2 regions of the Shinella sp. genome follow, and region 1 is predicted to be linked to the other one. Evidence: predicted binding sites of a transcription regulator. Region 1 holds the regulator's gene; the other holds the start of a gene.

Region 1 (5,421 bases):
GGCACCGGGCGGATGCCGCCCTCGCCCTGTACAGGCTCGATCAGGATCGCCGCTGTTTCCTCGGTGATCGAATCCTTGACGGCCGTGATGTCGCCGAAGGGAACCTTGAGGAAGCCTGGCGCCTTGGGGCCAAAACCCTCGATGTACTTTTCCTGCCCGCCGGCGGCGATGGTCGCGATCGTGCGGCCGTGGAAGGCGCCGTCGAAGGTGATGATGTGGAACTTGCCGGGGTGACCCTTGGCGAAATGGTAGCGACGCGCCGTCTTGATCGCGCATTCCAGCGCTTCCGCCCCCGAATTGGTGAAAAACACCTTGTCGGCGAAGGTCGCCTCCGTCAGCCGGCGACCGAGAATTTCCTGGCCCGGAACCTCATAGAGGTTGGACAGGTGCCAGACCTTGTCGGCCTGGTCCTTCAGTGCGGCGACGAGATGGGGATGCGCATGGCCCAGCGAATTGACGGCGACGCCGGCGGCGAAATCGAGATATCGCTCGCCATTTTCGGCGACCAGCCAGACGCCCTCCCCGCGCGTGAACCGGAGCGGTGCACGCATATAGGTTTCATAGAGCGGCGCGGCATCGGCCATGGCGCGGATCCTCCGAAAAGAGATGCGGAAAAACTCGTTTACGACTTGACTTTTCCAGGCTCCAGAAAAATCAAAAACCGCCTTTCGGCGGCATGCTGCACTATCGGCATTTCCCCCTGCAATGTCAATGAAATGCGCGTCTGAAATGCCGCTGAACCTACCGCAACGTGAGGATTCACGATACGCGCGCAAGGTGTCGCTCTTGAGTCACACCAGGGCAGCAAGTTGGGGAAAACTACGAAATCGATTCGCACCGATTCCCGCGACTCTTGTCACAGAGTCCCCCGAACTCTAGGTTAAAGACCAATTACTAGACTGCATGCGGCGGAACTAGTCACCAAAAGAGTTAGGGCGTTCAAATTCCGGACCTGTCCGGAACGCGATGAGGGATTCCCACATTGCGAACGTCGAACGGAGACGAGAAGATGAACTGGACAGACGAGCGGGTCGAGAAACTCACGAAGCTCTGGAGCGAAGGCCTGAGCGCGAGCCAGATCGCTGCGCAGCTCGGCGGCGTCAGCCGCAACGCTGTCATCGGCAAAGTGCACCGGCTGAATTTGCCGGGCCGTGCGAAAGCCGGCGGCACACCAAGCGCCACCCGTCCGAAGCGCCCCGTCGTTGCAGCGCCGCGGCCGTCGAACTTCGCGGCCCGTCCGGTCCCCGCTCGCGTAGCAACGCGCCCGGCCGGCATGATCATCGCCAAGGAAGATATCGACGCCGGTTTCGACGCGCAGATCGAGCAGCTTCCGGTTCCCGCCAACGGCAACAAGACGGTTGTGCCGATGTCGCGGAAGCTGGAACTGACCGAGCTGACCGAGCGCACCTGCAAATGGCCGATCGGCGACCCGCTGAACGACGACTTCCACTTCTGCGGCAATGAGTCCCCGGACAACTCGCCCTACTGCACCTACCACCAGCGCCTCGCCTACCAGCCTTCGGCTGAACGGCGCCGGATGCGCTAGCCGAAACGAAAAGCTGAATGCGATGAGGGCCCGGAAGGGCCCTTTCTTTTGTGCTGACGAAGGGCGCGTACGGCCCCCAAAAACGCAAACAGGCCCCGAAAGGCCCATTTCCGTCCTTGGGAGGAAACGTTTTTCTCAGGTTTCCAGCGAGTAGCCGGCGCCGCGGACCGTGCGGATGACGTCCTGCATGTTGGCGAAATTGAGCGCCTTGCGCAGGCGCCCGACATGCACGTCGACGGTGCGTTCGTCGACATAGATGTCATGGCCCCAGACGCCATCGAGAAGCTGCGAGCGCGAGAAGACGCGGCCGGGCGAGGTCATCAGGAACTCCAGCAGGCGGAACTCCGTCGGGCCGAGGCGGACTTCGCGAGTGCGCCGGTGCACGCGGTGCGTCTCGCGGTCGAGTTCGATATCGCCGCAGCGCAGCACCGTCGAGACGACCTCGGGCTTTGCGCGGCGCAACATGGCGCGAACGCGGGCGACAAGCTCCGGCGTCGAGAACGGCTTGACGACATAGTCGTCGGCGCCGGTCGCGAGCCCACGTACGCGCTCGCTCTCCTCGCCGCGTGCCGTCAGCATGATGATCGGCAGGCGCTCGGTTTCGGGGCGCTGGCGCAGCCGCCGGCACAGCTCGATGCCCGAAACGCCCGGCAGCATCCAATCGAGGATGAGAAGGTCCGGCAGTCGCTCCTGCAGGCGCATCTCGGCCTCGTCACCGTTCAGGATCGTATCGACCTCAAAACCTTCGGCCTCGAGATTGTAGCGCAGGAGGACGCTGAGCGCTTCCTCGTCTTCGACGACGGCAATTCTGGGCACCATGGAGGTGAAACTCCTTACTCGGAGGCGTCGGTAACGTCGGCAGTGACAACCGACGTCGTGGTGTCGTCCTTCGGGCGCTCACCCTCGGGCTGCGAGCCGGTCGCCATATAGTAGATGGTTTCCGCAATGTTGGTCGCGTGGTCGCCAATGCGCTCGATGTTCTTGGCGCAGAACAGCAGATGCGTGCAGGGCGTGATGTTGCGCGGATCTTCCATCATGTAGGTCAGGAGTTCGCGGAACAGCGATGTGTAGATCGCGTCGATCTCGTCGTCGCGCTCGCGGATGGCCTTGGCCTTCTCGATCGAGCGGGTCGCGTAGACGTCGAGGACTTCTTTCAGCTGCATCAGCGCGAGTTCCGCGAGATGCTCGAGACCACGGGTGAGCTTGCGCGGCATGCCCGAGCTCTGCACGGCGATAACGCGCTTGGCGGTGTTCTTGCCAAGGTCGCCGACGCGCTCCAGTTCGGCCGCGATGCGGATGGCGCCCATGATTTCGCGCAGATCCGCCGCCATCGGCTGGCGCTTGGCGATCGTGACGATCGCCTTCTCGTTGATCTGGCGCTCGGCAGTGTCGAGGATGACGTCCTCGGAAATGACCTTCTGCGCCAGGGCGCCATCGGTGGCAACCAGGGCCCGGACGGCATCCGCCACCATCTGCTCGGCCGTGCCGCCCATCTCGGAGATGCGGCGGGAGAGGTATTTCAGTTCTTCGTCGTAAATCGAGACGATATGGGTCGATGACATGGTTCTGTCCTTAATGCGCTCGGGTTCTTCGTTTGACGCAATTCCGAACGCAAAACCGTTTCACACTTTTGCTGGAATTGCTTGGGTACTTGGCGACGCCGGAGGCGTCAGCCGAAGCGGCCCATGATGTAGTCCTGCGTGCGCTGGTCGTCCGGGTTGGTGAACATCTTGTCGGTGTCGTTCTCCTCGACGAGATTGCCGAGGTGGAACATGGCGGTGCGCTGCGAGACGCGGGCCGCCTGCTGCATCGAGTGCGTCACGATAACGATCGTGAAGTTGGCGCGCAGCTCATGGATCAGTTCCTCGACCTTGGCGGTCGCGATCGGGTCGAGCGCCGAGCACGGCTCATCCATCAGGATGACTTCCGGGCTGACGGCGACGGCACGCGCGATGCACAGGCGCTGCTGCTGGCCGCCGGAGAGGCCGGTTCCGCCCTCCTGCAGGCGATCCTTCACCTCGTTCCACAGGCCGGCCTTCTGCAGGCTCTTTTCGACGATGGCATCCATGTCCGGCTTCGTCTTGGCGAGGCCGTGGATGCGCGGGCCGTAGGCGACATTTTCGTAGATCGACTTCGGGAAGGGGTTCGGCTTCTGGAACACCATGCCGACGCGGGCGCGCAGTTCCACGACGTCGATGTTCGGGTCGTAGATGTCGTCCGTATCAAGCGTGATGCGGCCGGTGACGCGGCAGCCTTCGATCGTGTCGTTCATGCGGTTCAGCGTGCGCAGGAACGTCGACTTGCCACAGCCCGACGGGCCGATGAGCGCAGTCACTGTGTTTTCACGAACGTTCAGGTTGACGTCGTATAGGGCGCGCTTGTCGCTGTAATAGACCGAAACGTCCTTGCCGATCATCTTGTAGGAAATGTCGTTCATTTTCTTGTCCAGCGCTTTCTCGACTGCTGCTTCTGACATGATGTTCATCTGTCTATAACCTTCTACCAGCGCCGTTCAAAACGGCGGCGCAACAGGATTGCACCCACATTCATGAGGATGAGGAAGATGAGGAGGATGATGATCGCTCCCGATGTACGCTCAACGAAGGCGCGCTCAGCCTCGTTCGCCCACATGTAGATCTGCACCGGAAGGGCCGTTGCGGGATCCATCGGCGTGGACGGAATATCCGCGACGAAGGCCACCATGCCGATAAGCAGCAGCGGTGCGGTTTCGCCGAGCGCGTGGGCGAGGCCGATGATCGTGCCGGTCAGGATGCCCGGCATGGCGAGCGGCAGGACGTGGTGGAACACGGTCTGCATCTTCGAGGCGCCGAGGCCCAGCGCCGCAGCGCGGATCGACGGCGGCACGGCTTTCAGGGCCGCGCGGGTCGCGATGATGATCGTCGGCAGCGTCATCAGGGTCAGCACCAGGCCGCCGACGAGGGCTGCCGAGCGCGGGAAGCCCGCGAAGTTGACGAAGACGGCGAGACCGAGCAGACCGTAGACGATCGACGGCACCGCGGCGAGGTTGTTGATGTTCACCTCGATAAGGTCGGTGAAGCGGTTCTTCGGGGCGAACTCCTCGAGATAGATCGAGGCGGCGACACCGATCGGCAGCGACAGCGCGAGCACGATCAGCATCATGTAGAGCGAGCCGACGGCCGCGACGCCGACGCCGGCGGCTTCCGGACGGCTCGATGCGCCGTTGACGAAGATGCCGGTGTTGAAGTGCTTGGCGAGCACGCCGCTTTCAGCAAGCTGGTTCATCCAGCCGAGCTGCTTGTCGGAGATCTTGCGGTTGCTCTCCGCGACGGAGAGATCGATCTGCCCTTTGAAGGCCGAGTCGAGATCGCCGTGCGCGAGGAACGTCACCGTCTGCGTGGTGCCGATGAGCGCCGGATTGGCCGTGATGAGGTCACGCAGCTGAACGCGGACGCTATCCGAAATCATGCCGTTAACCGCCTTGAGGCCAGCGCGGTCGTCTTCGCTGACGCCGAGCACCTTGGCGAGCGCATTGCGGGCAACGACCGGATAGTTGGCCGAGACCAGCTTCTGCGGATTGGTGGCGCGCTCATTGTTCTTGTCGATGATCTGTTCCGAGAATTCGACCGGAATGGTGATCATCGACTGCTGGAATGCGGTGTAGCCCTTGGAGACGACCGAAAACAGCAGGAGGAACAGGAACAGCAGGCCGAAGCTGATTGCGGCCATGCCGTAGAGGCGGAAGCGGCGTTCGGCGGCGTAGCGACCACGCAGGCCGATATCGCGGCGTTCGGGTTTGGCGACACTGCCAAGGGCGGCCATCGAGGGGCTCGTTGAGACCTGGCTCATTCGTACTGCTCCCGGTATTTGCGCACGATATAGAGGGCGTAGATGTT
Region 2 (5,421 bases), on a different contig from region 1:
CCAGGTGTAGAGGCGGCGCCGTGCGTTCAACTCCTGCCAGTGCCGCTCGATGAGAGCGCCCTTCTCGCTGAAGCCGTCGTGAAGCGTGTTCAAGGCCATGTCTGTTCCGCCTGGGCTCAAAAAAGACGAGGCGCCGGCCGGGTTGCGGCCGGCGCCAGTGTCTGCGTGGCTATCAGCCGCCGATCGTTGCCTTGCGGGCGTCGATGATCGGCTTGTAGAAGTCGACGTTGACTTCCGTGAACGCGGTGAAGTCGCCGCCCATGACGGCGGAGAAGCAGGCTGCGTCCTTCTTCGGCAGGTCGAGCATGAACTGCTTGAACTTCGCCTTGGTCTCGTCAGCCATCGAGGTGCGAACGACGATCGGGCCGTTCGGGATCAGCGGCGACTTCCAGAGTTCGACGATGTCGTTCATGTCGAGAATGCCCTTCTCGACCATCTTGTGCAGGTTGCCGGACGTATAACCGTCCTTCCACTCGCCAACGCCCGAACCGAAGGTCGTGCCGGCATCGAAGGTGCCCTTCAGCACTTCGAGGACGAGGTTTTCGTGACCGCCGCCGAAGCCGGTTTCAGCGAAATATTCCTTGACCGGGCCGCCGATGGCTTCCGGCAGGGTGACGAGCGGTACGAGGTAGCCCGAGGTCGAGTCCGGGTCGGCGAAGCCGAGCTTCTTGCCCTTGAGGTCTTCGAGCTTGGTGATGCCGGAATCCTTGCGGGCGACCATGATCGAGTGGTAGCCGGTCGAGCCGTCGGTCTGGACGGTCGTCAGGATCGGCTCGACGGCGTCAGCCTTCGCGAGGTAGATCTTGGCAAAGCCGGACGCGCCGAGTTCGGCGTAGTCGAGCGTGCCGCCGAGCAGGCCCTGGATAACGCCGTCATAGTCGGCAGCCGGGAAGAACGAGACCTTCTCGAAGCCGAGTTCGGCCTTCAGGTGATCGCCGAGGCACTGGTAGTTACGCAGGCGGTCGGCTTCGTTTTCGCCGCCGATGATACCGACGCGGAATTCCTTGAGGTCTTCAGCCTGGACGTGGCCGGCGAGCGCGATGAGCGCGACGGCGCCGAGAAGTACTTTCTTCAGCATGGTCTCTCTCCTGTTTGACCGGCTTTGCCGGACTGGAAGTTGTCTGACCCTTTACGCGGGTCGTTCGATCCCGGCGAGGCTCAGAGCCCGGCCAGTGCCAGCGGTGTCGGGCTGGCGGATTCCTTGATATTGTCCTGACGGGCCGGGTTGCGGATCGCCGTGGAGGTGAGGCTCTCGTCGATCTCCGCGCCATCGGCGCCCGTGCCGTAGATCGTGCGCACCGCTTCGCTGTCGAGTTCGCGTGCCGATCCGTCGAACACGACGCGGCCGTGCGCCATGCCGATGATGCGTTCGCAATAGGCGCGTGCCGTGTCGAGCGTATGAAGGTTGGTGATGACGGTGATGCCCTCGCGCTCGTTGATGTCGCGCAGCGCGTCCATCACGATCTTGGCGTTCAGCGGGTCGAGCGAGGCGATCGGCTCGTCGGCGAGGAGCATCTTCGGGTTCTGCATCAGGGCGCGGGCAATCGCCACGCGCTGCTGCTGCCCGCCGGACAGCGTGCCGGCCGGCTGGAGCGCCGTCTGCTCGATGCCTAGGCGCTCGAGGGCGGCAATCGCCATGATGCGCTCTTCGCGGGTGAAGAGATTGAGGATGCTGAGCGTCGTCGAACGGTGGTTGAGGCGGCCGAGCAGCACGTTGGTCAGGACGTCGAGGCGCGGCACGAGGTTGAACTGCTGGAAGATCATCGCACAGTCACGCTGCCAGTTGCGTAAGCCCGAACCGCGCAACGACGAGACCACGACGTCGTTGAAGTGGATCGAGCCTTCACTCGGATCGGCAAGACGGTTGATCATGCGCAGCATGGTGGACTTGCCGGCACCCGAGCGGCCGATGACGCCGACCATCTGGCCCTGCGGGATGTCGAAGGTCACAGCGTCGACCGCAACGCGCTCGCCAAAACGGCGGGTGACATTCTTCAGTCGGAACATGGCGGATCCCTCATAATTTCCAGTAATGAGCCCATGGTGGGGCGATGTCGTTTTCGGGATTGGCTGTAAACGCTGTTGATGAAGCGGCGATGTCAGTTTCATGTCGGAAAAATTACAGTCCACAGGCCTGAATTTCCGGCATTGCACATGCCCGCTCAACCGTCGTGACGGGCAAGAAAGGCTTCTGCGTCAAATTTGCGAAAGTCGTCCAAAGCGGCACGCAACCGGGCATGATCCCAGTCCCACCAGGCGAGTTTTTCCATGCGTTCGGCGATGCTTCGCGGGAAGCGTTCGCGGATGACTTTCGCTGCCACGCCGCCGACGATCATGTAGGGTTCGACGTCTTTTGTGACGACCGCGCCGGACCCTATGACAGCCCCGTTGCCGATTGTGACACCCGGCAAAATCGTCGAGCCATGGCCGATCCACACGTCATGGCCAACGGTGACGCGATGCTCGCGCCGCCAGGCAAAGAAATCCGGTTCCTGCTCCGCATCGGGCCAGTAATCGTTGGCCCGATAGGTGAAGTGATGCAGCGTCGCGCGCCACATCGGGTGATTGGTGGCATTGAGGCGCACCGACGAGGCGATGTTGGCGAACTTGCCGATCGTTGCACACCAGACCGAGCCGCCATCCATGATGTAGGAATAGTCGCCGATCTCGGCTTCGCTGATGCGGCAGTTCTCGGCGATCTCGGTGTAGCGGCCGAGCACCGTATCGGAGACGATAGCTGTCGGGTGGATCAGCGGCGTTTCGGACAGCTTGGTCATGCGGCGGCCTTTCGCGGGGAAAAGGCAGAGACGTCGACGATGCGGTCGGCAACCTTCTCGCGCACGTCCTCGTCGTGGAAGATGCCGAGTAGGGCCACGCCGGCTGCCTTCTTCTCCTCGATCATGCCGACGACGACGGCGCGGTTCTTCGCATCGAGCGAGGCGGTCGGCTCATCGAGCAGCAGGATGCGGTGATCGGTGATGAAGCCGCGGGCGATATTGACGCGCTGCTGTTCGCCGCCGGAGAAGGTGGCGGGCGGCAACTGCCAGAGTTCGCGCGGCAGGTTGAGACGGGCCAGCATGGCTTCCGCTATGGCTTTCGCCTCGGCCGCATCGACGCCACGGGCCGTGAGCGGTTCGGCCACGACATCGACGGCCGCAACACGCGGCACGGTGCGCAGGAACTGGCTGACGTAACCGAGCGTCGCCCGGCGAACCGACAGGATCGTGCGTGGATCGGCGGTCGCGAGATCGAGCAGCTTGCCGTCGTGATCGACCAGGATCTGGCCATTATCGACGGCATAGTTGCCATAGACCATTTTCAACAGCGAACTCTTGCCGATGCCGGACGGACCGCCCAGCACGACGCATTCGCCAGCCTTTACCGAGAAGGTAACGTTTGACATGACCGGCAGGCGCAGGCCATCGCGAAGATGCATGGTAAAACTCTTCGCGACTTCGGAAACAACGAGGGGTGTGGGCATGGTTATACCTGCAGGATCGAGGAGACGAGGAGCTGGGTATAGGCTTCGCGCGGATCGTCGAGCACGCGGTCGGTCAGGCCCTGCTCGATGACGAGACCGTCCTTCATCACCATCATGCGATGCGAGAGGAGACGCGCCACGGCGAGATCGTGCGTGACGATGATCGCCGAGAGGTCAAGGTCCTGCACGAGGCCGCGCAACAGATCGAGCAGGCGGGCCTGCACCGAAACGTCGAGACCGCCGGTCGGCTCGTCCATGAAGATGAGGCGCGGCGATGTGACGAGATTGCGGGCAATCTGCAGGCGCTGGCGCATGCCACCGGAAAAGTCGCGCGGCTGGTCATCGATGCGATCGACGCTGATCTCGACGCGGCCGAGCCAGGAGCCCGCCGTCTCGCGGATATTGCCGTAATGCCGCTCGCCGACGGCCATCAGCCGCTCGCCGACATTGGCGCCGGCCGACACGGCCATGCGCAGGCCGTCCGCTGGGTTCTGGTGCACGAAGCCCCAGTCCGTGCGCATCAGGAAACGGCGCTCCGCCTCGCTCATGCGGGAAAGATCTCGCATCTGGCCGTCGCGCATGCGGTATTCCACGGCGCCGGAGCTCGGCATCAACCGGGTTGCCAAGCAATTCAGCAATGTCGTCTTGCCGGAGCCGGATTCGCCGACGATCGCCAGCACTTCACCGGGCCAAAGATCGAAGGAGACATTCTGGCAGCCGATGCGCGCGCCATAGAATTTCGAGATATCGCGGACTTTGAGAAGCGGCGTGTCGGTCATTCGGCAGCCTCCTTGTTATAGGCGAGATGGCCGCGGTGGCCATGGGCGCAACGGTCTTCGCAATGGTCGGTATCCGAGCAGACGAACATCCGCCCGCCTCTGTCATCGAGCACCACCTCGTCGAGATAGACATTCTCCGCGCCGCACAGCGCGCAGGGCTTGTCGAAGGTCTGGATCTCGAAGGGGTGGTCCTCGAAATCGAGGCTGACGACTTCGGTATAGGGCGGCACGGCGTAGATGCGCTTTTCGCGACCCGCGCCGAACAGCTGGAGCGCTTCCGACATGTGCATCTTCGGATTGTCGAATTTCGGGGTCGGCGACGGGTCCATGACGTAGCGACCCTCGACCTTCACCGGATAGGCATAGGTCGTGGCGATATGGCCGTTTTTCGCGATGTCCTCGTAGAGCTTGACATGCATCAGGCCGTATTCTTCCAGCGCATGCATCTTGCGCGTCTCGGTCTCGCGCGGCTCGAGGAAGCGCAACGGCTCCGGGATCGGCACCTGGTAGACCAGCGTCTGGCCGGCCGTCAGCTTTTCTTCCGGAATGCGATGGCGCGTCTGGATGATCGTCGCCTCGCGGGTCTTCGTCGTCACCGCGACATTGGCCACCTTCTGGAAGAAGGCGCGGATGGAGACGGCGTTGGTCGTGTCGTCAGCGCCCTGGTCGATGACTTTCAGGACATCGTCCGGTCCGAGGATTGCCGCCGTCACCTGCACGCCGCCGGTGCCCCAGCCATAGGGCATGGGCATTTCGCGCGATGCGAAGGGCACCTGATAGCCCGGAATGGCGATCGCCTTCAGGATCGCCCGGCGGATCATGCGTTTCGTCTGTTCGTCGAGATAGGCGAAATTGTAGGTCGCCAGATCGGTCGTATTCATTCTGCGGCCTCCGGAAGATCGATGTTCTGCGCGGCCTCGTATTCGCGCCGCATGCGGCGTACGAGATCGAGTTCGGCCTGGAAATCCACGTAATGCGGCAGTTTCAGGTGCTCGACGAAGCCGGTTGCCTGGACGTTGTCCAAATGGGAAATGACGAACTCCTCATCCTGCGCAGGCGCCACGATGTCCTCGCCGAACTCTTCCGCGCGCAGAGCCCTGTCGACCAGCGACATCGCCATGGCCTTGCGCTCGCTCTGGCCGAAAACGAGGCCATAGCCGC

The links. The regulator PhoB, encoded in region 1, activates phosphate uptake and scavenging genes when phosphate is short. The targets are predictions, from matches to a motif close to TGTCATNNANCTGTCAT.
Region 2: a site for PhoB is predicted at 2,097-2,113, ahead of phnC (phosphonate ABC transporter ATP-binding protein). Genes of this name have one in related genera too.

Annotation. Positions count from the first base shown of each region.
Region 1 covers NZ_JBQVPI010000009.1:185,512-190,932, reverse strand. The annotation lists gene ACT6VE_RS18440 (aspartate aminotransferase family protein) at 1-584, opposite strand, end outside; gene ACT6VE_RS18435 (GcrA family cell cycle regulator) at 1,010-1,546, shown strand; gene phoB (phosphate regulon transcriptional regulator PhoB) at 1,682-2,365, opposite strand; gene phoU (phosphate signaling complex protein PhoU) at 2,380-3,108, opposite strand; gene pstB (phosphate ABC transporter ATP-binding protein PstB) at 3,216-4,031, opposite strand; gene pstA (phosphate ABC transporter permease PstA) at 4,046-5,374, opposite strand; gene pstC (phosphate ABC transporter permease subunit PstC) at 5,371-5,421, opposite strand, start outside.
Region 2 covers NZ_JBQVPI010000004.1:62,188-67,608, forward strand. The annotation lists gene phnE (phosphonate ABC transporter, permease protein PhnE) at 1-99, opposite strand, end outside; gene phnD (phosphonate ABC transporter substrate-binding protein) at 173-1,078, opposite strand; gene phnC (phosphonate ABC transporter ATP-binding protein) at 1,159-2,007, opposite strand; gene ACT6VE_RS09250 (DapH/DapD/GlmU-related protein) at 2,163-2,777, opposite strand; gene phnL (phosphonate C-P lyase system protein PhnL) at 2,774-3,481, opposite strand; gene phnK (phosphonate C-P lyase system protein PhnK) at 3,484-4,260, opposite strand; gene ACT6VE_RS09265 (alpha-D-ribose 1-methylphosphonate 5-phosphate C-P-lyase PhnJ) at 4,257-5,141, opposite strand; gene ACT6VE_RS09270 (carbon-phosphorus lyase complex subunit PhnI) at 5,138-5,421, opposite strand, start outside.